Regions from separate parts of the Streptomyces sp. NPDC002676 genome, predicted to be linked through region 4. Evidence: riboswitches for the same ligand, from Rfam matches in the RefSeq annotation. Region 4 holds a riboswitch; each other region holds the start of a gene.
The links. Region 4 has a riboswitch for cyclic di-AMP ahead of ACWD3E_RS38370 (M23 family metallopeptidase). Riboswitches for the same ligand answer to the same signal wherever they lie in the genome.
Positions count from the first base shown of each region.

Region 1: linked by a shared signal. The riboswitch ahead of ACWD3E_RS19055 (C40 family peptidase) and the one ahead of ACWD3E_RS38370 (M23 family metallopeptidase) in region 4 are both predicted to bind cyclic di-AMP.
Region 2: linked by a shared signal. The riboswitch ahead of ACWD3E_RS29710 (M23 family metallopeptidase) and the one ahead of ACWD3E_RS38370 (M23 family metallopeptidase) in region 4 are both predicted to bind cyclic di-AMP.
Region 3: linked by a shared signal. The riboswitch ahead of ACWD3E_RS13705 (transglycosylase family protein) and the one ahead of ACWD3E_RS38370 (M23 family metallopeptidase) in region 4 are both predicted to bind cyclic di-AMP.

Region 1 is NZ_JBSFVT010000006.1:133,225-138,375, reverse strand. It holds gene ACWD3E_RS19065 (ATP-dependent Clp protease proteolytic subunit) at 1-490, shown strand, start outside; gene ACWD3E_RS19060 (hypothetical protein) at 498-803, shown strand; cyclic di-AMP (ydaO/yuaA leader) riboswitch at 1,237-1,375, shown strand; gene ACWD3E_RS19055 (C40 family peptidase) at 1,379-1,852, shown strand; gene ACWD3E_RS19050 (ATP-binding protein) at 1,875-2,333, opposite strand; gene ACWD3E_RS19045 (helix-turn-helix domain-containing protein) at 2,547-3,413, shown strand; gene ACWD3E_RS19040 (DUF397 domain-containing protein) at 3,423-3,647, shown strand; gene ACWD3E_RS19035 (8-amino-7-oxononanoate synthase) at 3,762-4,889, opposite strand; gene bioB (biotin synthase BioB) at 5,037-5,151, shown strand, end outside.
Region 2 is NZ_JBSFVT010000013.1:117,018-122,168, forward strand. It holds gene ACWD3E_RS29695 (DNA gyrase/topoisomerase IV subunit A) at 1-211, opposite strand, end outside; gene ACWD3E_RS29700 (M16 family metallopeptidase) at 469-1,875, shown strand; gene ACWD3E_RS29705 (M16 family metallopeptidase) at 1,872-3,260, shown strand; cyclic di-AMP (ydaO/yuaA leader) riboswitch at 3,495-3,657, shown strand; gene ACWD3E_RS29710 (M23 family metallopeptidase) at 3,670-4,422, shown strand; gene ACWD3E_RS29715 (GntR family transcriptional regulator) at 4,627-5,151, shown strand, end outside.
Region 3 is NZ_JBSFVT010000004.1:88,157-93,307, reverse strand. It holds gene ACWD3E_RS13720 (hypothetical protein) at 1-808, shown strand, start outside; gene ACWD3E_RS13715 (cytochrome P450 family protein) at 805-2,088, shown strand; gene ACWD3E_RS13710 (transglycosylase family protein) at 2,279-3,415, shown strand; cyclic di-AMP (ydaO/yuaA leader) riboswitch at 3,599-3,767, shown strand; gene ACWD3E_RS13705 (transglycosylase family protein) at 3,772-4,440, shown strand; gene eno (phosphopyruvate hydratase) at 4,739-5,151, shown strand, end outside.
Region 4 is NZ_JBSFVT010000026.1:20,834-25,984, forward strand. It holds gene ACWD3E_RS38365 (aldo/keto reductase) at 1-529, opposite strand, end outside; gene ACWD3E_RS38370 (M23 family metallopeptidase) at 597-1,640, opposite strand; cyclic di-AMP (ydaO/yuaA leader) riboswitch at 1,650-1,814, opposite strand; tRNA gene ACWD3E_RS38375 (tRNA-Met) at 2,120-2,193, opposite strand; gene ACWD3E_RS38380 (dihydrofolate reductase family protein) at 2,265-3,401, opposite strand; gene ACWD3E_RS38385 (MarR family winged helix-turn-helix transcriptional regulator) at 3,489-4,028, shown strand; gene ACWD3E_RS38390 (GTP cyclohydrolase II) at 4,111-4,761, shown strand; gene ACWD3E_RS38395 (alpha/beta hydrolase family protein) at 4,778-5,151, opposite strand, start outside.

The DNA.
Region 1 (5,151 bases), on a different contig from region 4:
CGTGACGGCGCAGTTCATGTACCTCGAACACGCGGCCCCGGACCGGGAGATCACGCTGTACATCAACTCCCCGGGCGGCTCCTTCGGGGCGCTGGCGGCGATCTACGACACCATGCAGTACGTCAGTTGCCCGGTGGGGACCTACTGCCTGGGGCAGGCCGCCGGGACCGCCGCCGTCCTGCTCGCGGCCGGGGCCCCGGGCAGGCGGTTCACGCTGCCGGGAGCGCGGATGGTGATCGAACAGCCCGGTCTCGGCGAGCCGGTGCGGGGGATGCCCAGCGACCTCGTCATCCAGGCCCAGGAGTTGGAGCGGGTGCGCACCCTGACGGCGGAGATGCTCGCGCGGCACACCGGCCGTACGGAGGAGCAGGTCGACCGGGACCTGGAGCGGGATCTGATCCTGGACGCCACGGCAGCGCTGGAGTACGGACTGGTGGACGGCGTCGTCCCCAGCCGCAGGACCGTGCCCGGCGCGCCCGAGGCCGGGTGAGCCGCCGATGCTGCCGGACCTGCCTCCGCTGCCCGCGCTGACACGGGCCGAGGGCGAGTTGATAGACCGTTACCTGGAGACCGTCGATCTGCTGGGCCGGATCAACCCGGCGCACGACGGTGACACCTACCGCGGGCTGCGCGCGGCGCAGGCGCTGGTGCACAAGGCGTCCGAGCTGCGCGACGCGCTGGTGCTGATGCACCGTCGGGGTGAGACGGAGCTGCACGGGGACACGCTGGCACGGGCTTTGCGGGTGCTCGACGGTGAGCGCCGTACCGCTCGCGTCGCGCTCCCGCCCGACGGTGTCGGCTGATCCGGACACATATCCGAGACGCCGGGAACCGCGTGTCGAAGCCGCGCCCGGGCGGGAGTTGAAACGGCCCGAACGGCGGACCCACGGCCGGCGTATTCACGGATCCTTTTCCGGGCCCCCTCGGCTTGCGCACGGCGCTCGTCCGAGGGGGCCCGAACGCGCTCCGTCCCAGGTCCGGGGCCCTGTAAGGGAACTGACGGTGTCTCGAACGCACCCATGTCCACCCGAACGGGTGAGTGGTGAGTAACACCACAAATCCCCGATTCCATTGGGATTTTCGGACACCTGTGGGTGAAGATCCCTGTCCGACGACAAGCCCCCGCCACCGCGGCGGGGCGGTCCGGGCGGACGCCGAGTCCTGCCGCCGCCCGGACGACAGGTCGACAGGAGTGGATCGGCAGGAGTGGAGGACCCGAGCAAGGCGGGTCGCCGGAACGGAGGTTCGTCCGCACAGCGCGGACGGGCGGAGGTTCCGAGCAGGCCCTTGGGGTGAAGCCGCGGCAACGCGGCCGGGCAACTTCGCCAGCCCGAATCCGACAGGTCATCCTTCACAGGCGGCTGACGAAGGGTTGCGCATGACTGCGCTCAATCGTGTCCCGTCACTGATGGCCCGGGCCGGCACGGCCTCGGCACTCACTCTCGCCGCCGTGGGCGGCACGATCGCGGTCCCGGGTCTGGCCACCGAGGCCTCGGCCGCCACCACGGCCACGAAGGCGCTCCAGGTCGCGGCCTCCAAGAGGGGCGCCCCGTACCAGTGGGGCGCCAGCGGGCCGCGCAGGTTCGACTGCTCGGGGCTGACGCTCTATTCGTACAAGAAGGTGGGCAAGACCCTGCCGCGTACGGCCGCCCAGCAGTACAACAAGACGCACCACATCTCGGCCGGCAGCCGCAGGGCGGGCGACCTGGTGTTCTTCCACTCGGGTTCGAGCATCTACCACGTCGGCATCTACGCCGGACACGGGAAGATCTGGCACGCCCCGAAGACGGGTGACGTGGTGAAGCTGGAGAGGATCTGGACGCGGAGCGTCTGGTACGGCCGGGTCAGCTGAGGGCTCCTCACCCCGTGGACGGTCAGGGCTCCTGCTGGCCGGCCGCCGGCACCGGTTCGGCCGGGATCGTCCACGGGAGCTCGATGGAGACCGTCTTGCCGCCCTCGCGGGTGGGGCGGACGCGGAGTTTGCCGCCGCACTCGGCGGTGAGCCAGCGGATGATGACCATGCCGCGGCCGTTGTCCTGCTGGACCGCGGCGGGCAGTCTCTTCGGAAAGCGTGGATGACTGTCTGTGACGCCGATGCGCAGGTGTTCGTCACGGTGCAGCGCGATGTCGACCGTGAAGGTGGGTGACTGGCCGAAGGTGTGCTGTACGGCGTTCGTGGCGAGTTCGGAGACGATGAGTCGCACGGTGTCGGCCACGTCGGTGTCCGACGGCAGGCCCCACTCCGCGAGGGTGCCCACGACGTAGGAGCGGGCGACGGAGACCGAGGCCGGATCGCTCGGCAGAGTGACGGATGCTTCCAGATGGTCTGCCATGGCGAGGTCGTCCCTTTCCCACGGGACCGGAGTCCGACAAAGGAGCGGATGGTTCGAGTACGGTCCCGGACTGGTGCTTCTTCGCCAGACTGCCATTACCGGGCCGGTCAGGGGAGCGATCCACCAAGATATGCATATATCTGTCGCTCAAAGCGGTGAACTCTGCGACGGGAGCACGTATTTGGGCGGCCCGGAAGGAGTAAGGAGGAGCCCATGCAGAACGGTCCCGCGGTGCGCCGCCGCAAACTGGGCGCCGAACTGCGCACGCTGCGCGCCGAGGCTGGGCTCACGAGTGGCGAGGCCGCCCGGCTGGTGGGCTGGCACCAGTCGAAAGTGAGCCGTATCGAGACGGGTGCCAGCGGCGTGAAACCGGCCGATGTGCGCATACTCCTGGACGCGTACGCGGTTCGGGACGCCCAACTCCGTGAGTTACTACTGTTGTTGGCCGGTGCCGAGGAGAACGCGGTCGGCGCACGCAACCGCTGGTGGCATGCGTACCGCGGGGTATTGCCGCCGACCTATCGCGATTTCATCAGCCTCGAGTCACAGGCCAGTGGCATGCGCACCCTGGAGACCACGGTGGTCCCGGGTCTGCTCCAGACGCCCGAGTACGCCCGCGCGGTGACCCGGGCGGCCGTGAAGAGCCTGGACGAGGAGGCGCTGGACGCGTTAGTGGAAGTGCGTCTGGCCAGGCAGGACGTGCTCCACTCGGATCCGCCGCTGCACCTGGACGCCGTACTGGACGAGGCGGTGCTCCGGCGCGAGGTCGGCGGCCCGGAGGTGATGGCCCGGCAGCTGGAGCGGTTGCTGCAGGCGGCGCGGCTGCCCCAAGTACGGCTACAGGTACTTCCGTTCGGAGCCGGGGCACATGTCGGCCTCACGGGACCTTTCGTAATCTTCTCATTTCCGAGCACTTCTGATCTGGACGTGGTTGTTCTCGACCAATTGACGAGTAGCCTCTATCTGGAACGGAAAGAAGACCTCGTGGCTTACTCGGAGGCCTTCAACACCCTTCGCATCCACGCCCTTTCACCCGAGGAATCGTTGGATTACATCGCCGGGATAGGTGACGGCGCGTAAGGAGGCACCATGTCAGTACTGCCTCGGCACGTCCCGATCAGTACCGATCTGCACGATGCGCAATGGCTGCGCAGCAGCTACAGCACGGGAGCGAACAACTGCGTGGAGACGGCCCGGCCGCGCTCCGGCCCGCGGGCCGGACTGCTCGCCGTGCGCGACTCCAAGAACCCGGCCGGACCCGCGCTGCTCTTCTCCCCCGGGAGCTGGGCGGGGTTCGTGGCCGCGCTCCGGTGACCCGCGGATCCCGACCGACCCCGACCCCGACCCCGACCCTGACCCTGACCCCGACCAACCGCTACCGATCAGATCCGATCAGATGCGTGCGAAGCCCGGCCGTGTCACGCCGACTCATGGTCGCGCCTCGTCGATGACCCGTACAGCGCGTTCGATCTCGGACCCGGAGAGGTCCGCGCGGGCGGTCAGCCGCAGCCGCGAGATGCCGTCGGGCACGGAAGGAGGACGGAAGCAGCCCACGGCAAGACCGGCCGAACGGCAGTCGGCCGCCCAGCGCACGGCGCTCTCCGGGGACGGGGCCCGCACCGAGACCACCGCGGCGTCCGGACGCACCGCTTCCAGACCCGCGGCGGTCAGGCGTGCGTGCAGTTCCGCGGCCACCTCACGGGCCCGTGCCGCCCGCTCCGGCTCACGGCGCAGCAGCCGCAGCGCCGCCAGCGCCGCCCCCGCCGCGGCGGGGGCGAGGCCGGTGTCGAAGATGAACGTCCGGGCCGCGTTGACCAGGTGGTCGATCACCCGGGCCGGGCCCAGCACCACCCCGCCCTGGCTGCCCAGCGACTTGGACAGCGTGGCCGTGACGACCACGTCGTCCGCGCCCGCGAGCCCGGCCTCGTTCGGCGCTCCCCGGCCGCCGTCACCCAGCACGCCGAGCCCGTGGGCGTCGTCCACGACCAGCCCGGCGCCGTGCTCCCGGCACGCCGCGGCCAGTTCGGCCAGCGGGGCCGCGTCGCCGTCGACGGAGAACACGGTGTCGGAGACGACGATCGCCGGTCCCTCGTGCGTGCTCAGCGCCTTGCACACGGCCTCCGGGTCGGCGTGCCCGACCACCTGCGTGCTGCCCCGGGCGAGCCGGCAGCCGTCGATCAGCGAGGCGTGGTTGCCCGCGTCCGAGACGATCAGCGAGCCGTGCGGGCCCAGCGCGGTCACGGCGGCCAGGTTCGCGGCATAACCGGACGAAAAGACCAGAGCCGCCTCGAAGCCGCAGAACTCCGCCAGTTCGCGCTCCAGCTCGGTGTGGAGTTCGGTGGTGCCGGTGACCAGCCGGGAACCGGTGGAGCCGCCGCCCCACGCCCGGGCGGCCTGGGCGGCTCCCTCGGCGACGTCGGGGTGGTGGGCCAGGCCCAGGTAGTCGTTGCTCGCGAGGTCCAGCAGCGGCGAGTCGGCGGGGCGCGGGCGCAGCGTCCGTACGAGTCCGGCGCGGCGGCGCGCCTCGGCCTGCTCGTCGATCCAGCCGAACGCCATGGGTCCTCCGGGGCATTTGTAGGTAGCGGACAGACCCTAGCCGGACGCCGAGCCGCCCAGGGTGTGGCGATACCCACACGGTGAACCGTCCGCGTTGTTCAAACTCACATTGGCCCGGGGCGGTCGCGTAAGACAGGATCAGACCTCATGGACCTGCTGAACACGCTGGTGGAAAAGGGGCTTCGGCGCGAGCTGCCGACCCGCGAGGAAGCACTCGCCGTACTCGCCACCTCCGACGACGACCTGCTCGATGTGGTGGCCG
Region 2 (5,151 bases), on a different contig from region 4:
CGCGGCGCAGGCCCATCTCGTTCATCTGGTAGACGATCCGGCGGTGCACGGGCTTGAGACCGTCACGGGCGTCCGGCAGGGCGCGCGAGTAGATGACCGAGTACGCGTACTCGAGGTAGGAGCCACGCATCTCGTCGACGACGTCGATGTCGAGGATCCTCTCCTCGAACGAGTCGTCGGGCGGCGGGGTCTTCGTGCTGCGGCGGGCCATCGCTGCCTGGCTCCTTGCTGAAGCGATTGACGGATCTGACGCGGACCATTGTGGACCGCGGCACTGACACCATGGTCCGCGACCCGGTGGCAACGTGGTCCACGACCCGGTCCCCACGCGCGACGCAGGCTACGTGATCCGCTGTGGGCGTACGTCCGGCGGGAACTTCGCCGCCGCTGCGCGCGCTTGCATACAGTGGCAGGACCGGCAGGAAAACCGCGGTTTCGACGACCGCCTCCGCTCGCGAAGGGACGTACATGCCCATGGGTCACACGACCACAGCCGAGGCAGGCTCCGGGGGCCTGACAGCGACCGAGCACCGCCTGGCCAACGGTCTGCGCGTGGTGCTCTCCGAGGACCACCTGACCCCGGTGGCGGCGGTCTGCCTCTGGTACGACGTCGGCTCGCGCCACGAAGTCAAGGGACGCACCGGTCTGGCTCACCTTTTCGAGCACCTGATGTTCCAGGGCTCCGGTCAGGTGAAGGGCAATGGCCACTTCGAGCTGGTCCAGGGCGCCGGCGGCTCGCTCAACGGCACCACCAGCTTCGAGCGCACCAACTACTTCGAGACCATGCCCGCCCACCAGCTGGAGCTCGCGCTGTGGCTGGAGGCCGACCGCATGGGCTCGCTGCTCGCTGCCCTGGACGACGAGTCGATGGAGAACCAGCGGGACGTCGTCAAGAACGAGCGGCGCCAGCGCTACGACAACGTGCCCTACGGCACCGCCTTCGAGAAGCTGACCGCCCTCGCCTACCCGGAGGGCCACCCCTACCACCACACGCCGATCGGCTCGATGGCGGACCTGGACGCGGCCACCCTGGAGGACGCCCGCCAGTTCTTCCGCACCTACTACGCCCCCAACAACGCGGTGCTCTCCGTGGTCGGCGACATCGACCCCGTGCAGACCCTCGCCTGGATCGAGAAGTACTTCGGGTCCATCCCCGCGCACGACGGCAAGCCCGCGCCGCGCGACGGCTCCCTGCCGGACGTCATCGGCGAGCAGCTGCGCGAGGTCGTCGTGGAGGAGGTCCCGGCGCGCGCCCTGATGGCCGCCTACCGGCTCCCGCACGACGGCACGCGCGCGTGCGACGCGGCCGACGTGGCCCTGACCGTCCTCGGCGGCGGCGAGTCCTCCCGCCTGTACAACCGGCTGGTGCGCCGCGACCGTACGGCCGTTGCGGCCGGCTTCGGCCTGCTGCGCCTGGCCGGCGCCCCCTCGCTGGGCTGGCTGGACGTGAAGACCTCCGGTGACGTCGAGGTGCCGGTCATCGAGACCGCCATCGACGAGGAACTGGCCCGGTTCGCCGAGGAGGGCCCCACGCCCGAGGAAATGGAGCGCGCCCAGGCCCAGTTGGAGCGCGAGTGGCTGGACCGGCTCGGCACGGTCGCCGGCCGCGCCGACGAACTGTGCCGGTACGCCGTCCTGTTCGGCGACCCGCAGCTCGCCCTCACCGCCGTCCAGCGCGTCCTGGCGGTGACCCCGGAGGAGGTCAAGGAGGTCGCCCAGGCCCGCCTGCGCCCCGAAAACCGCGCGGTCCTCGTCTACGAGCCGCTGTCCGCCGAGTCGGCCCAGCACACCGAGGAGGCCGGGCGCGGCGAGGACCCGGAGCAGGAAGCGACCGTAGAGGCCGGCAACGAGAACGACGAGGAGACGGCCAAGTGACCGAGCTCGCCACGATGGACTTCCACCCCCAGCCGCAGGCCGGCGAGGCCAAGCCCTGGGCGTTCCCGGCCCCCGAGCGCGGCACGCTGGACAACGGCCTGACCGTGCTGCGCTGCCACCGCCCCGGCCAGCAGGTCGTCGCCGTCGAGGTGCTGCTGGACGCGCCGCTGGACGCCGAGCCGACCGGCCTGGACGGCGTCGCCACGATCATGGCGCGGGCCTTCTCCGAGGGCACCGACAAGCACTCCGCCGAGGAGTTCGCCGCCGAGCTGGAGCGGGCCGGCGCCACGCTGGACGCGCACGCCGACCACCCCGGCGTCCGGCTCAGCCTGGAGGTCCCGGCCTCCCGCCTGGCCAAGGGCCTCGGCCTGCTCGCCGACGCCATGCGCGCGCCCGCCTTCGCCGAGAGCGAGGTCGAGCGGCTGGTCCGCAACCGCCTGGACGAGATCCCGCACGAGCTGGCCAGCCCCGCCCGCCGGGCCGCCAAGGAACTCTCCAAGGAGCTGTTCCCGGCCACCTCGCGCATGTCCCGCCCGCGCCAGGGCACCGAGGAGACGGTCGAGAAGATCGACGCGGCGGCCGTCCGCGCCTACTACGACCGCCATGTGCGCCCCGCCACGGCCACCGTGGTCGTGGTCGGCGACCTCACCGGCACGGACCTGGACGAGCTGCTCGGCGACACCCTGGGCGCCTGGACGGGCACCCCGGGCAGCCCGCGGCCCGTGCCGCCGGTCAGCGCCGACGACACCGGGCGCGTGGTCATCGTGGACCGGCCCGGTGCCGTGCAGACGCAGCTGCTCATCGGCCGGATCGGCCCCGACCGGCACGACCGCGTGTGGCCCGCCCAGGTGCTCGGCACCTACTGCCTCGGCGGCACCCTCACCTCCCGCCTGGACCGTGTCCTGCGCGAGGAGAAGGGCTACACCTACGGCGTGCGCTCCTTCGGGCAGGTGCTGCGCTCCGCCCCGGACGGCACGGGCGCCTCGATGCTCGCCATCAGCGGCTCCGTGGACACCCCGAACACCGGCCCCGCGCTCGAGGACCTGTGGACGGTGCTGCGTACGCTCGCGGCGGAGGGCCTGACCGACGCCGAGCGGGACGTCGCCGTGCAGAACCTCGTCGGGGTCGCGCCGCTGAAGTACGAGACCGCGGCGGCCGTCGCGGGCACCCTGGCCGACCAGGTCGAGCAGCACCTGCCCGACGACTTCCAGGCCGCGCTCTACCGGCAGCTCGCCGCCACCGGCACCGTGGAGGCCACGGCGGCGGTCGTGAACGCCTTCCCGGTGGACCGTCTGGTGACCGTCCTTGTCGGTGACGCGGCCCAGATCAAGGAGCCGGTCGAGGCGCTCGGCATCGGCGAAGTCACGGTCGTGGCGGCCGAGTAGAGCCCGAGCGCACGCACGCGCGAGTGGGGCCCGGCGACTTACGGGTCGTCAGGGCCCCACGCCTGTGCACCGGCTGTTCCCCAGCCGCTCCCCAGATGTCCGAATTGGGGCGGAGGTTGCCTGTCTGGCCTGTGGGATGCGCTACAAAACTCCGGATCCGTTTGGGCGGGGAAAGCCACCCCCCGTAGCGTCGTGCGGGCTGTTCGTCAGGCAGTGCGCCGCACCCGCGGCACCGGACAGTCATCGCCGAGTCCCCGTACGGCGCGAGCCAGGGGAGCCGGGGACCCACACGTCCCCTGGGGTGAATCGGACTCCCGCGCGTGCGCGAGGGGGTCCGTAGGAGACCTTCCTGCTCCGAACCCGTCAGCTAACCCGGTAGGCGAGAGGGAAGGAAAGGACCAGCCACTTCATGGCGTTCATGTGCGCCACCGGGAAGCACCGCAAGCCCGGCCGGGTCAAGCGCACCACCGCTCAGGCGGCCGGCGTCGCGGCCCTGACCACCGGCGTCATCGGCACCCTCGCGGCCACCCCGTCGCTCGCCGCCGAGAACTCCGTCGAGCAGACCGGCCTCACCCCGGTCATCACCGTGAGCGACGAGATCGCCGAGCAGATCGACGCACAGGCCACCGCGCAGCAGCAGGCCGCCGAGCGGAAGGCGGCCGAGCAGGCCGCGGCCAAGGCCGCCGCCGAGCGGGCGAAGGAGGAGCGCGAGGCCAAGGCGCGCGCCGCCCGCGCGGCTGAGCGCAAGCGCCTGAACGCCTTCGTCGCGCCGATCGCCGACTCGTACGTCTCCACGGGCTACCGCGCCAGCAGCTCCCTGTGGTCCTCCGGCTCCCACACCGGCATCGACTTCCACGCGGCCAGCGGCACCCCGGTGCACGCGGTCGGCCTCGGTACCGTCGTCTCCACGGGCTGGGGCGGCGCGTACGGCAACCAGATAGTGATCCGGATGGCCGACGGCATGTACACCCAGTACGGCCATCTGTCGTCCATCGGCGTCACCGTGGGCCAGCAGGTCGTCCCGGGCCAGCAGATCGGCCTGTCCGGAGCGACCGGCAACGTCACCGGCCCGCACCTCCACTTCGAGGCCCGCACGACCCCGGAGTACGGCTCCGACGTCGACCCCGTCGCCTACCTCCGCCAGCACGGCCTGAGCGTCTGACACGCACCCCGAAGCGGCACTCGCGACGAAGCCCCGGTTCACCGAGCCGGGGCTTCGTCGTTTTTCGCGGCGTCCGCGGTGCCCGCTGACCAAAAAATATCCATGGATTCTGGGCCGCCGTCGGAAATTCCCGCACATTGCAATAGAGTCACGGAACACGCGTCCGTTGTCGACGTTTCACGGGGATTAAGGCGGAGGTCGGTCATGCGTATTCCGGCACACTCGGTGTGCACGGCGATCCGGGACGACATCGTGGCCGGTGTCCACGAGCGCGGCAGCCGCCTCACCGAGGAAGTCCTGGCCCGCCGCTACGGCGTCTCGCGCGTCCCCGTCCGCGAGGCCCTGCGCACCCTGGAGGCCGAGGGCTTCGTGGTGACCCGTCGGCACGCGGGCGCGTGCGTCGCCGAGCCGACCGAGCGGGAGGCCGCCGACCTGCTGGAGATGCGCATGCTCCTGGAGCCGCTCGGCGCCTCACGGGCCGCCCAGCGGCGCACGGAGGCCCATCTGAAGGTGCTGCGCGGCCTGGTGCGGCTCGGCCAGGAGCGGGCCAGGCAGGGCGGCAGCGAGGAACTGCGCTCGCTGGACGGCTGGTTCCACGAGACGCTCGCCCAGGCCTCCGGCAGCCACTCGCTGACCTCGATGCTCACCCAGCTGCGGCACAAGATCGCCTGGATGTACGCGGTGAAGGCCCCGGTCAGCCCGGTGGAGTCCTGGGCCGAGTACGGCGTC
Region 3 (5,151 bases), on a different contig from region 4:
CGTGGAGGTGACGTTCCGCCTCGCCGTCTACACCGAAGGCGACGAAGGCGTGTCCTTGCTGCGCCGTGCGGCCGACGCGGGACATGGCCCGGCGGCGGCGGACGTGGCGGAGATCCTGCTGCGCGAAGGGAATGAGCAGGACGCGCTCCCCTATCTGGAGGTCGCCGCCGTGACCGGAGACCGTTGGGCCGCGCTGCGCCTCGGCCGGATCCACCGCGAACGCGCCAAGCGCTGGCTGCGTACGGCCGCGAAGGCAGGGGACGGGGCGGCGGCGCACGAGCTGGCGGATCTGTTGCTCACGAGCGATGTCAAGGCGGCGAGAGACTGGTATCTGGAGGCGGATCACCTTGGCTACGCCGAAGGGGCCAGGAGCCAGGGCATGTTCCAGCTGATCGAGGGCCAGCGCGAGGCCGCGGAGATTTGGCTGACACGCGCTGCGGACGCGGGTGACGAGCAGGCGGCCGAGTTGCTTGCCGAGTTGCTTGAGGAGGCCGGCCGCGAGCCGAGGCCCTTGGACGACGACTACTTCGACGGGGACGCGGACCCCCTCTACTACCCGCTGGACCCCACTCATCAGGGCGCCCTTCTGGAGATGCGGGGATATCTCGACGAGGCCCGCGAGAAATACGAGAAGGGCTACACGGTGGGCGACTCCTACGGCGCCTACCGTCTCGCCGCCCTCCTCGACAGGGAAGGCAAACCGGACGAGGCCAGGCAGTGGTACCGCAAAGCCGCCGACATGGGTCACCCCGCTGCCCTGAAGGCCCTCGGCGAGACGTCGGACAAGCCGGATACCGTCAAGGGGTGACCAACCAGTTCAACCCCCAGCCCGCCCCCGGCGCCCCCGCCCCCGACCTCTTCACCTGGGAGTTCGCCGCCGACCCGTACCCGGCCTACGCCTGGCTGCGGGAGCACGCCCCCGTGCACCGGACGCGGTTGCCCAGTGGGGTGGAGGCCTGGCTGGTCACCCGGTACGCCGATGCCAAGCAGGCGCTCGCCGACCAGCGGCTGAGCAAGAACCCGGCGCATCATGACGAGCCCGCGCACGCCAAGGGCAAGACCGGCATCCCCGGTGAGCGCAAGGCCGAGCTGATGACGCACCTGCTGAACATCGACCCGCCGGACCACACCCGGCTGCGCCGGCTGGTCAGCAAGGCGTTCACGCCCCGCCGGGTCGCCGAGTTCGCGCCTCGTGTGCAGGAGCTGACCGACCAGCTCATCGACGGGTTCGCGGCGAAGGGTTCCGCCGACCTCATCCACGAGTTCGCCTTCCCGCTCCCCATCTACGCCATCTGCGACCTGCTCGGCGTCCCGCGCGAGGACCAGGACGACTTCCGGGACTGGGCGGGCATGATGATCCGGCACGGCGGAGGGCCCCGGGGCGGTGTGGCCCGTTCGGTGAAGAAGATGCGGGGCTATCTCGCCGAGCTGATCCACCGCAAGCGGGCGGCGCTGCCCGCCGAGCCCGCGCCCGGCGAGGACCTGATCTCGGGTCTGATCCGCGCCTCCGACCACGGAGAGCACCTCACCGAGAACGAGGCCGCCGCCATGGCCTTCATCCTGCTCTTCGCCGGTTTCGAGACGACGGTCAACCTCATCGGGAACGGCACCTACGCCCTGCTCACCCACCCCGAACAGCGGCAGCGGCTCCAGCGGTCCCTCGCCGCCGGGGAACGGGAGCTGCTGGAGACCGGCGTGGAGGAACTGCTCCGCTACGACGGCCCGGTGGAGCTGGCCACCTGGCGGTTCGCCACCCGGCCGCTCACCATCGGCGGGCAGGACATCGCCGCCGGCGACCCGGTGCTCGTCGTGCTCGCCGCGGCCGACCGGGATCCGGAGCGGTTCACCGACCCGGACCGGCTGGACCTGTCCCGCCGGGACAACCAGCACCTCGGCTACGGCCACGGCATCCACTACTGTCTCGGCGCGCCGCTCGCCCGCCTGGAGGGCCAGTTCGCACTCGCCACCCTCCTCACCCGCCTCCCCGATCTGCGGCTCGCGGCGGATCCGGCCGAGCTGCGCTGGCGCGGCGGACTCATCATGCGCGGCCTGCGCACCCTGCCGGTGGAGTTCACGCCCGTCCAGTAGGAGCCGCTCACCCCTCCCACAAGCGCGGCCCGGCCAGGCGAAGATGAAAGACGTACAACTCCGTGATCTTCACGTGATCTGCGCGGCATTAACTTGTGACAAGTGATCGTATGCCGATACGTTCACTCGTCAGCGTGGCGCCCAGCATCACCCGCCGCGCCGGTCCTGCTGTCGCACGAAAGGCTTCCGTATGCTCACCGGGAACGGTCGTCACCGTCGCCCCCGTCAGGCTCCGGCCCTCCTCGTCGCGGCCGGAGTGACCGGCTCCGCGATCGCCATCCCGCTCCTCGGCGCAGCAAGCGCCAGCGCGGCCGACGGCACCACGTGGGACAAGGTGGCCGAGTGTGAGAGCGGCGGCTCCTGGAGCGCCGACACCGGCAATGGTTACTACGGTGGCCTGCAGATTTCCCAGGACGACTGGGACAAGTACGGCGGCACGAAGTACGCCTCCAGCGCCGACCAGGCCAGCCGTTCGCAGCAGATCGCCGTGGCCGAGCGGATCCTCGCCGACCGGGGCACCACTCCCTGGGCCACCTGCGCCCTGCTCAACGGCCTGACCGCGCACTCCGGCTCCGTGGACGTCGACACGGGCGTCGGAAACCCGGGTTCGGACTCGGCCTCCGGCTCGCACGGCTCCGGTGGCTCCTCCGAGTCCGGGCATTCGCCGGAGGACCAGCAGGACCAGCAGGACCAGCAGGACCAGCAGGACCAGCAGGGTCAGGATTCGTCCGACTCCGCCGACACTTCGGACTCATCCGGTCTGTCGGATTCGTCGCCTTCGTCACCCTCTTCGCCGTCGTCATCCCCGTCGCGGTCGTCCGACTCCTCGGACGCCACCGCCAAGCCGTCCCCGAGTGCGAGCCGTGGCGCGGGCGAGGGCGGCGACTCCGAGGGCTCCGGCAAGGGCGGCGAAACCCCCAAGTCCGACAAATCCACATCATCCGACACTCAAAACGGGCAGGGGGACGGTGGCGCCACCACGGACCCCGCAACGGACGACTCGGACAATTCCTGGCAGAACGGCGGCTCTTGGAGCCTCGTCGACACCGGCTCGCTCAGTAGTGGTGGACGTCACCGTGGCGTCAGTGCGGACGAAAGCGTGACAAACGGTCAGAACGCCACCCGGTCCGGTCGTCATGCGTCCCGCGATGCGAGCACCTACGAGGTCCGTGAGGGCGACACTCTCTGCGCCATCGCCGACTCCCTTGACGTCGACGGCGGATGGCGCGCGCTCTACGGCCACAACAAGAAGGTCATCGGCGCCGACCCGAACCACATCGCCGCCGGTCAGACCCTGGAAATCGGTGCGGAAACGGGCCAGAAGTAGCGGGAGTTGACGCCCCACTAAGCGCCTGAATGTCCGGTTTGGTGAAAGTGTGGGATGAGTCTCAGAAGCCCTGATCGTCTTTGAAATTCCGCGGATCGCGTGGCTACGGTCAAGGCCGCTCGTCACCACGAGCCCCGGCAGTCGCAACGCCGAATCCTGCCAGCGGTTGCCCGGGAACAGTCGTCGCATCATGCGCCGTAGGCAGGAGCGGGGGACCCAAGGTAAGTGCCAAAACCGGCAGTTGACGTCGGTTGCGGCTTGGGGTGAAGCCGTGTCCCGAAAGGGCCGCGGCCGGGCAACTCAACCGGCCCGAACCCGACAGCTCACCTCGCAGGCGTCGGTGAGGGGATCGATCCATGCTGTTCACCGGTAAGGGCAAGCACCGCCGCCCGTTCAAGGCCACCCGCGCCATCGCACTCGCCGGAGTCGCCGGCGCCGCTGTCGCCGCCCCGCTCATGGCGGCCGGCAACGCCTCCGCCGCCACCGCCGCCGAGTGGGACAAGGTCGCCCAGTGCGAGTCCGGCGGCAACTGGTCCATCAACACCGGTAACGGCTTCTACGGCGGCCTGCAGTTCTCCGCCTCCACCTGGGCCGCGTACGGCGGCACCGCCTACGCCCCGCAGGCCAACCAGGCCACCAAGGCGCAGCAGATCACCGTCGCCGAGAAGGTCCTCGCCGCCCAGGGCAAGGGCGCCTGGCCGGTCTGCGGCACGGGCCTGTCGAACACGCCGTACAACGGCACCGCGGCGGCCCCGAAGGCCACCGCCACCCGCTCCACCGGCCAGGCCGCCTCCCGCTCCGCCGAGCGTACGGCCCCGGCCAAGAGCGCGACCGTCACCACCCCGACCGGCAAGAAGGTCAAGAAGGGCGACGGCGAGTACAAGGTCGTCAAGGACGACACCCTCAGCACCATCGCCGAGAAGCACGGCGTCAAGGGCGGCTGGAAGAAGCTGTTCGACCTGAACAAGGACATCGTCCAGGACGCCGACCTGATCTACCCGGGTCAGCAGCTGCACCTGAAGTAAGGCGCGGCCCCCAGTCCCCCCGCCCCGGCGCGTGTTCCCCCGTACGCGCCGGGGCGGGGCTTTTCCGTCCCCGCTGTTCGCCGCTCCCCTCCCCGCTTTCCGCCGCACTTTCCCCACTCTTCACCCGGGGGCTACCCGGGAACCCCTTTGTTCCGGGCGTGAACAATGGGTACCGTTTGCCTGTCCACGGGACGGTCGGTCGATGGCCGACGCCCCATGGACGGTTAGGCTCTAGGCGCAAGGCACAGCCCGCAAAGGCACACGCCCCGCACTTCCAGCGTCACATCCCAAGAAGGAGATGCTCGTGCCGTCCATCGACGTCGTCGTAGCCCGGGAAATCCTGGACTCCCGAGGCAACCCCACGGTCGAGGTCGAGGTCGGCCTCGACGACGGCAGCACGGGTCGTGCCGCCGTCCCGTCCGGCGCCTCCACCGGCGCCTTCGAGGCCATCGAGCTGCGCGACGGTGACCCCAACCGCTACCTGGGCAAGGGTGTCGAGAAGGCCGTCCTCGCCGTCATCGAGCAGATCGGCCCGGAGCTGGTCGGCTACGACGCCACCGAGCAGCGCCTGATCGACCAGGCCATGTTCGACCTGGACGCCACCGACAACAAGGGCTCCCTCGGCGCCAACGCCATCCTCGGCGTCTCCCTGGCCGTGGCCCACGCCGCCTCCGAGGCCAGCGACCTCCCGCTCTTCCGCTACCTGGGCGG
Region 4 (5,151 bases):
AGCGGGCGAGGCCCTCGCGGTCGGAGAAGTCGAGGGAGGCCTGGAGGCGCTCGGGAGTGATGTTGGAGGCCGCGATGTGCCGGACCTTGCCGGCCTTCACCAGCTCGTCCAGGGCGCCGATGATCTCCTCGACCGGGACCTCGGGCTTGTCGAAGTGCGTGTAGTAGAGGTCGATGTAGTCCGTGCCGAGGCGGCGCAGGGAGGCGTCGGCGGCGGCCTTGATGTTGGCCGCGGACAGGCCCTGGTACTCCGGGTGCTGGCTGACCTTGGTCGCGATGACGACGTCGGAGCGGTTGCCGCGGGCCTTCACCCACTTGCCGATGACGGTCTCGGACTCACCGCCCTTGTTGCCCTCGGCCCAGGCCGAGTAGGAGTCGGCGGTGTCCACGAAGTTGCCGCCGGCCGCCGTGTAGGCGTCGAGGACGGCGAAGGACGTCTCCTCGTCGGAGGTCCAGCCGAAGACGTTGCCGCCGAGGGCGAGGGGGAAGACCTGGAGATCGGAGGAACCGAGTGTGCGCAGAGGAGCCATGCCCTGTTTCAACGCCCGTACCAGTGATCACATTCCGCGCAGCAGGACAGCAGGCCGACAGGCCGGGTCAGGGGTTGAGGCCCTTCTCGCGGAGCCAGGTCATCGGGTCGATGGCGGTCGGCTGGCCGCCGGGGTGGACCTCCAGGTGGAGGTGGGGGCCGGTGACGTTGCCGGTGGCGCCGATACGGCCGATCACGTCGCCGGTGTTGACCTTCTGGCCGACGCTGACGTTGATCGAGGACTGGTGGCAGAACCACAGCTCGGTGCCGTCGTCCAGGGTCAGCACGGTCCGGTAGCCGTAGGCACCGGCCCAGCCCGCCTGCGTGACGGTGCCGCTGTGGACGGCCTTGATGAGCGTGCCCGTGGGAGCGGCGAAGTCCAGGCCCGTGTGGTAGCCGGAGGACCACATCGCACCGGGCTGCCCGAAGGTGCCGGTGAGGGTGTACGAGACGACCGGCAGGCTGAACTGCTTGGCCAGCTTGGCCAAGCGCTCCGCCTCGGCCTTCTTCTTCGCGATGGCCTCGGCCTGCTCCTTGGCGGCGGCGGCCTTGGCAGCGGCGGCCTTCTCCGCCTTCGCAGCCGCGGCGGCGCTCTGCTGCTCGGCGGCGGCGACCGCGGCGGCGGTGGCCTTGCTGTCGGCCTGGCCCTGCTGCTGGTCGGCCTGCGCCATGATCCGGTTGCGCAGGGCCTCGCCCGCGTCCGTGTTCTGCGCGTCCTCGGAGGTCATGCCGACCCTGCTGAGCGTGTCCGCGGAGGCGGCCTTGGGCGCGTCCGCGGAACCGTCGTCAAGCAGGGAGTCGACGGAGGAAGGCAGGTCGGGCAGGTCGGGCATCGAGATGGCGACCGGGGGCTTGCCGGAGTTGGCACTGGCGATGCCGCCCGCGCCGACCGCGGCCAGGACGCCGACGCCGAGGACCGTGGAGCTGCGCGCGAGCCCGCCGCGCTGCTTGGCGACGCGGTGCCGGCCGCGGACCGGGCGGACGGAGTCCTCGGTGGGGTTCCACTCCTCCCAGGGGCCCTCCTCGGCCGGGAAGGAACCGTAGCCGAAGGCTTCGGTCTCGCGCTGAGCCGGTATGAACGGGGCTTCTTGGGCAGGCCGGTTGGACGCCACGCGGGCGTACTCCTTTCCTTCCTCCGCCTACCGGGTTAGCTGACGGGTTCGGAGCAGGAAGGTCTCCTACGCGTGGCACTGCCGTGTACTCAGCGAGTTCACGACGGCGTCCGCGCGATTCACCCCAAGGTGGTGGTTCCCCGGTTCCCTCGCGGGATTCGGCGCATGAGCACGGAGCCGCCTCTTGTGACGGCTGGGACGACCGCGCTGCGTTATCGAACGTTAATAGACCCGACTGTCAGATTCCAAGCCGTTCGGCTTGATCATTAATGCTTTCCAGGGCGGCGATACACGCCATTACCGGCTCAAACCGGGCAACTTGACCGGGGTTCAGGAGTCACAGCGTTTTTGATGGTGACTCAGATGTTATGCGGAGGGCGGTCGCCCGATCACCCTGAGTAGTGCGCCCCACAGGCCGTTGAACACTGCAAACACTCAGGGCCGGAACCCAATTCTGGATTCCGGCCCTGAGCCTTCAGTAGCGGGGACAGGATTTGAACCTGCGACCTCTGGGTTATGAGCCCAGCGAGCTACCGAGCTGCTCCACCCCGCGTCGATGTCTCTACTGTACGCCATGTGCGGGGCAGAAAGCACATCGGTTTACTGACCGGTCAGTAGGCGGTCTTATTCGCCGGTCAGCAGATGGCGGTTCGGCGCCATGGCACGCTCCTCGTATTCGGGCAGTACGACGACCTCCACGCCCTGCGCCGACAGCAGTCCGCTCCCGTCGGCCGCCGCCACGAACGTGTCCGGTTCGCTCCAGGCCGTGACCACCCGCCGTACCCCCGCCGCCAGGATCAGCCGCGCGCAGGGAGCCGGCCGTGAGGCGCGGCGGGCACAGGGCTCCAGGCTGCTGTAGACCGTGGCGGCGGGCAGCCTCGGGTCGGCCGGGTCGATCTTCGCCAGGGCCGCCTCCTCGGCGTGGACGACCGGGTCGTCACCCTCGCGCGAGTGGCCGCGCGCCAGCTCGGTCCCGTCCTCGGCGACCACGACCGCGCCCACGCTGAACGCCGTCTCCGAGGGCGGGCACAGCGCCGCCAGCTCGCAGGCGATCCTCATCCAATGCCGGTCGGCGGCCGTGACCGACTGCCCCGTTCCGGGTGCGGTGGGCTCGTAATGCATCAGTACGACGTCCTCGATCCTGCGGGTTTCGGTGAGGCGGAGGCGACCGGCCTGGTACGCGCCCGGGCCGAACAGCCGGGGCGCCTTCGGGTCCCCGACGAGCAGCGGGGCGAGGACCAGCTGGAGCTCGTCGGCGAGGCCCTGCTGGAGGAGCTGGGTGTGGACGGTGCCGCCGCCCTCGACCATCAGGCGCCGTACGCCGCGTACGTCGTGCAGGTGCTCCAGCAGGGCGCGCCAGTCGAGGTCGGGGCCGAGGGCGACGAGGTCGGCGGCGATACCGAGGCTGCGGGCCCGCTCGGCGCCCTTGTCGGTGGTGCAGACGAGCTTCTGGCCGCCGGTGTGCCAGAACCTGGCGCCCGGGTCGAGGTCGCCGGAGGCGGTGACGGTCACCTTCAGCGGATACTCCGGCCGGCCCGCGGCGACACGGGCCGCGCGGCGCTCCGGGGAGTTGACCAGGAGCCGCGGGTTGTCCGCGCGGATGGTGCCGGCGCCGATCAGGATGGCATCGACCGAGGCCCGTATCTCGTCGACCCGGTCGAAGTCGGCCGGGCTGGACAGCAGGAGCCGCTCGGGGCCGGTGTCGTCCAGGTAGCCGTCGAGGGAGACGGCGGCGGACAGCAGCACGTACGGCAGGGGCATCGGCGTCCTCATTCCGGAAGCTGACTTGCTGAGGCTGACGGCAGGGCTCGTCTTGGTTCAAGTTTGAAACAAACTTACACTGGCGGCATGACGACCCGCTGGCTCACCCCCGAAGAGCAGCGCGCCTGGCGCGCCTACATGGCCGCCGCCCGGCTCCTGGAGGACACGATCGACCGGCAGCTCCAGCAGGACGCCGCCATGCCCCATCTGTTCTACTCCGTGCTCGCCAACCTCTCCGACGCGCCCGACCGGCGACTGCGCATGACCGATCTCGCCGAGACGCTGAAGATCACGCGCAGCAGGCTGACGTACGCGGTGACCCGGCTGGAGCGGGACGGGCTGGTGCGCCGCGAGGACTGCCCCTCGGACAAGCGCAGCAGCCTCGCGGTGCTGACGGAGGAGGGGATGGCCGTACTGGAGCGCACGGCACCCGGGCACGTCGACACGGTGCGCGCCGCCCTCTTCGACCGGCTCACCCCGGAGCAGGTACGGCAGCTGGAGGAGATCTGCACGCAGATCGCGGGCGGGCTGCAGGGCGACGACGCCGAGGCCGGGGCGGGTGACGTCCCGTGGCGGCGCCGTTCGTCATGCACGTCGTCCACATCACCGACAACTCCAACTCCATGATTGCTTTAACTTTTAAGCATGAGGTAGGGTCCCTACGAACGACTGCTTCAAATATGAAGCAAACCGCCTCGGAGGGATCCGCATGCCCGACACCCCCGCCGCCACACCGCGCGCCCGCGTCCGGGTACCGCTGCGCTTCCACGACGGCTACAGCGCCGACGCCGAACTCGTCACCTTCCACGGGCTGGCCGACGGCCAGGAGCATGTCGCCGTCGTCCTCGGCGACCCCGCGCCCGGCTCCGTCCCCCTGGTGCGCCTGCACTCCGAGTGCCTGACCGGCGACGTCTTCGGCTCGGCCCGCTGCGACTGCGGACCTCAGCTGCGCGAGGCGGTCGAGCGCATCGCCGACCGCGGCGGCGTCCTGCTCTACCTCCGCCAGGAGGGCCGCGGCATCGGCCTGTACAACAAGCTCGACGCCTACGCCCTCCAGGACCAGGGCCTCGACACCTACGAGGCGAACGCCGCCCTCGGCCTCCCGGAGGACGCCCGCGACTACACGGCCGCCGCGCAGATGCTGGGCGCCCTCGGCATCGGGGAACTGGACCTGCTCTCCAACAACCCCGACAAGGCTGAGCAGTTGCGCACACTGGGAGTCGCCGTACGGGACCGGGTGCCGACCGGCGTCTTCACCACCGCGCACAACGTCCGGTATCTGCGGGCGAAGGTCCTCCAGACCCAGCACACACTGCCCCTGACCGAGCTGACCGAACTGACCGGAATGAACGCGGGCTGACGGCCGGTCCGCCGCTTCAGGGGAGGAACTTCACCTCCGGGAAGGCCGGGCACGGGCCGTCGAGCAGGTGCCCGCGTCGGTGCCGCAGGTGCAGGTCGAAGAATGCAAGGGGGTACGCCTGCTGGATCCGTACCGCCCGGGCCGGAGCGAGGGTGCCGATCCAGCCCCGGAGTTCTTCGTCGCTCATCCCGACCGCCTTCGCAAGCTGCGGGACCAGCACCTGGTCGTCACCGTACGACCAGTGGGTGGCGCCCTCGGCCTGGACGTTGAGCCGCCACCCGCGCAGGTGGGACCAGAACTCGGCGACGCTCGGCTGCGTGGCCCGGGGGAACGCGGCAGTCATCAGCATGAACGGCCGGTCCAGGTCGGTGGTGACCATCGGCTGCATCG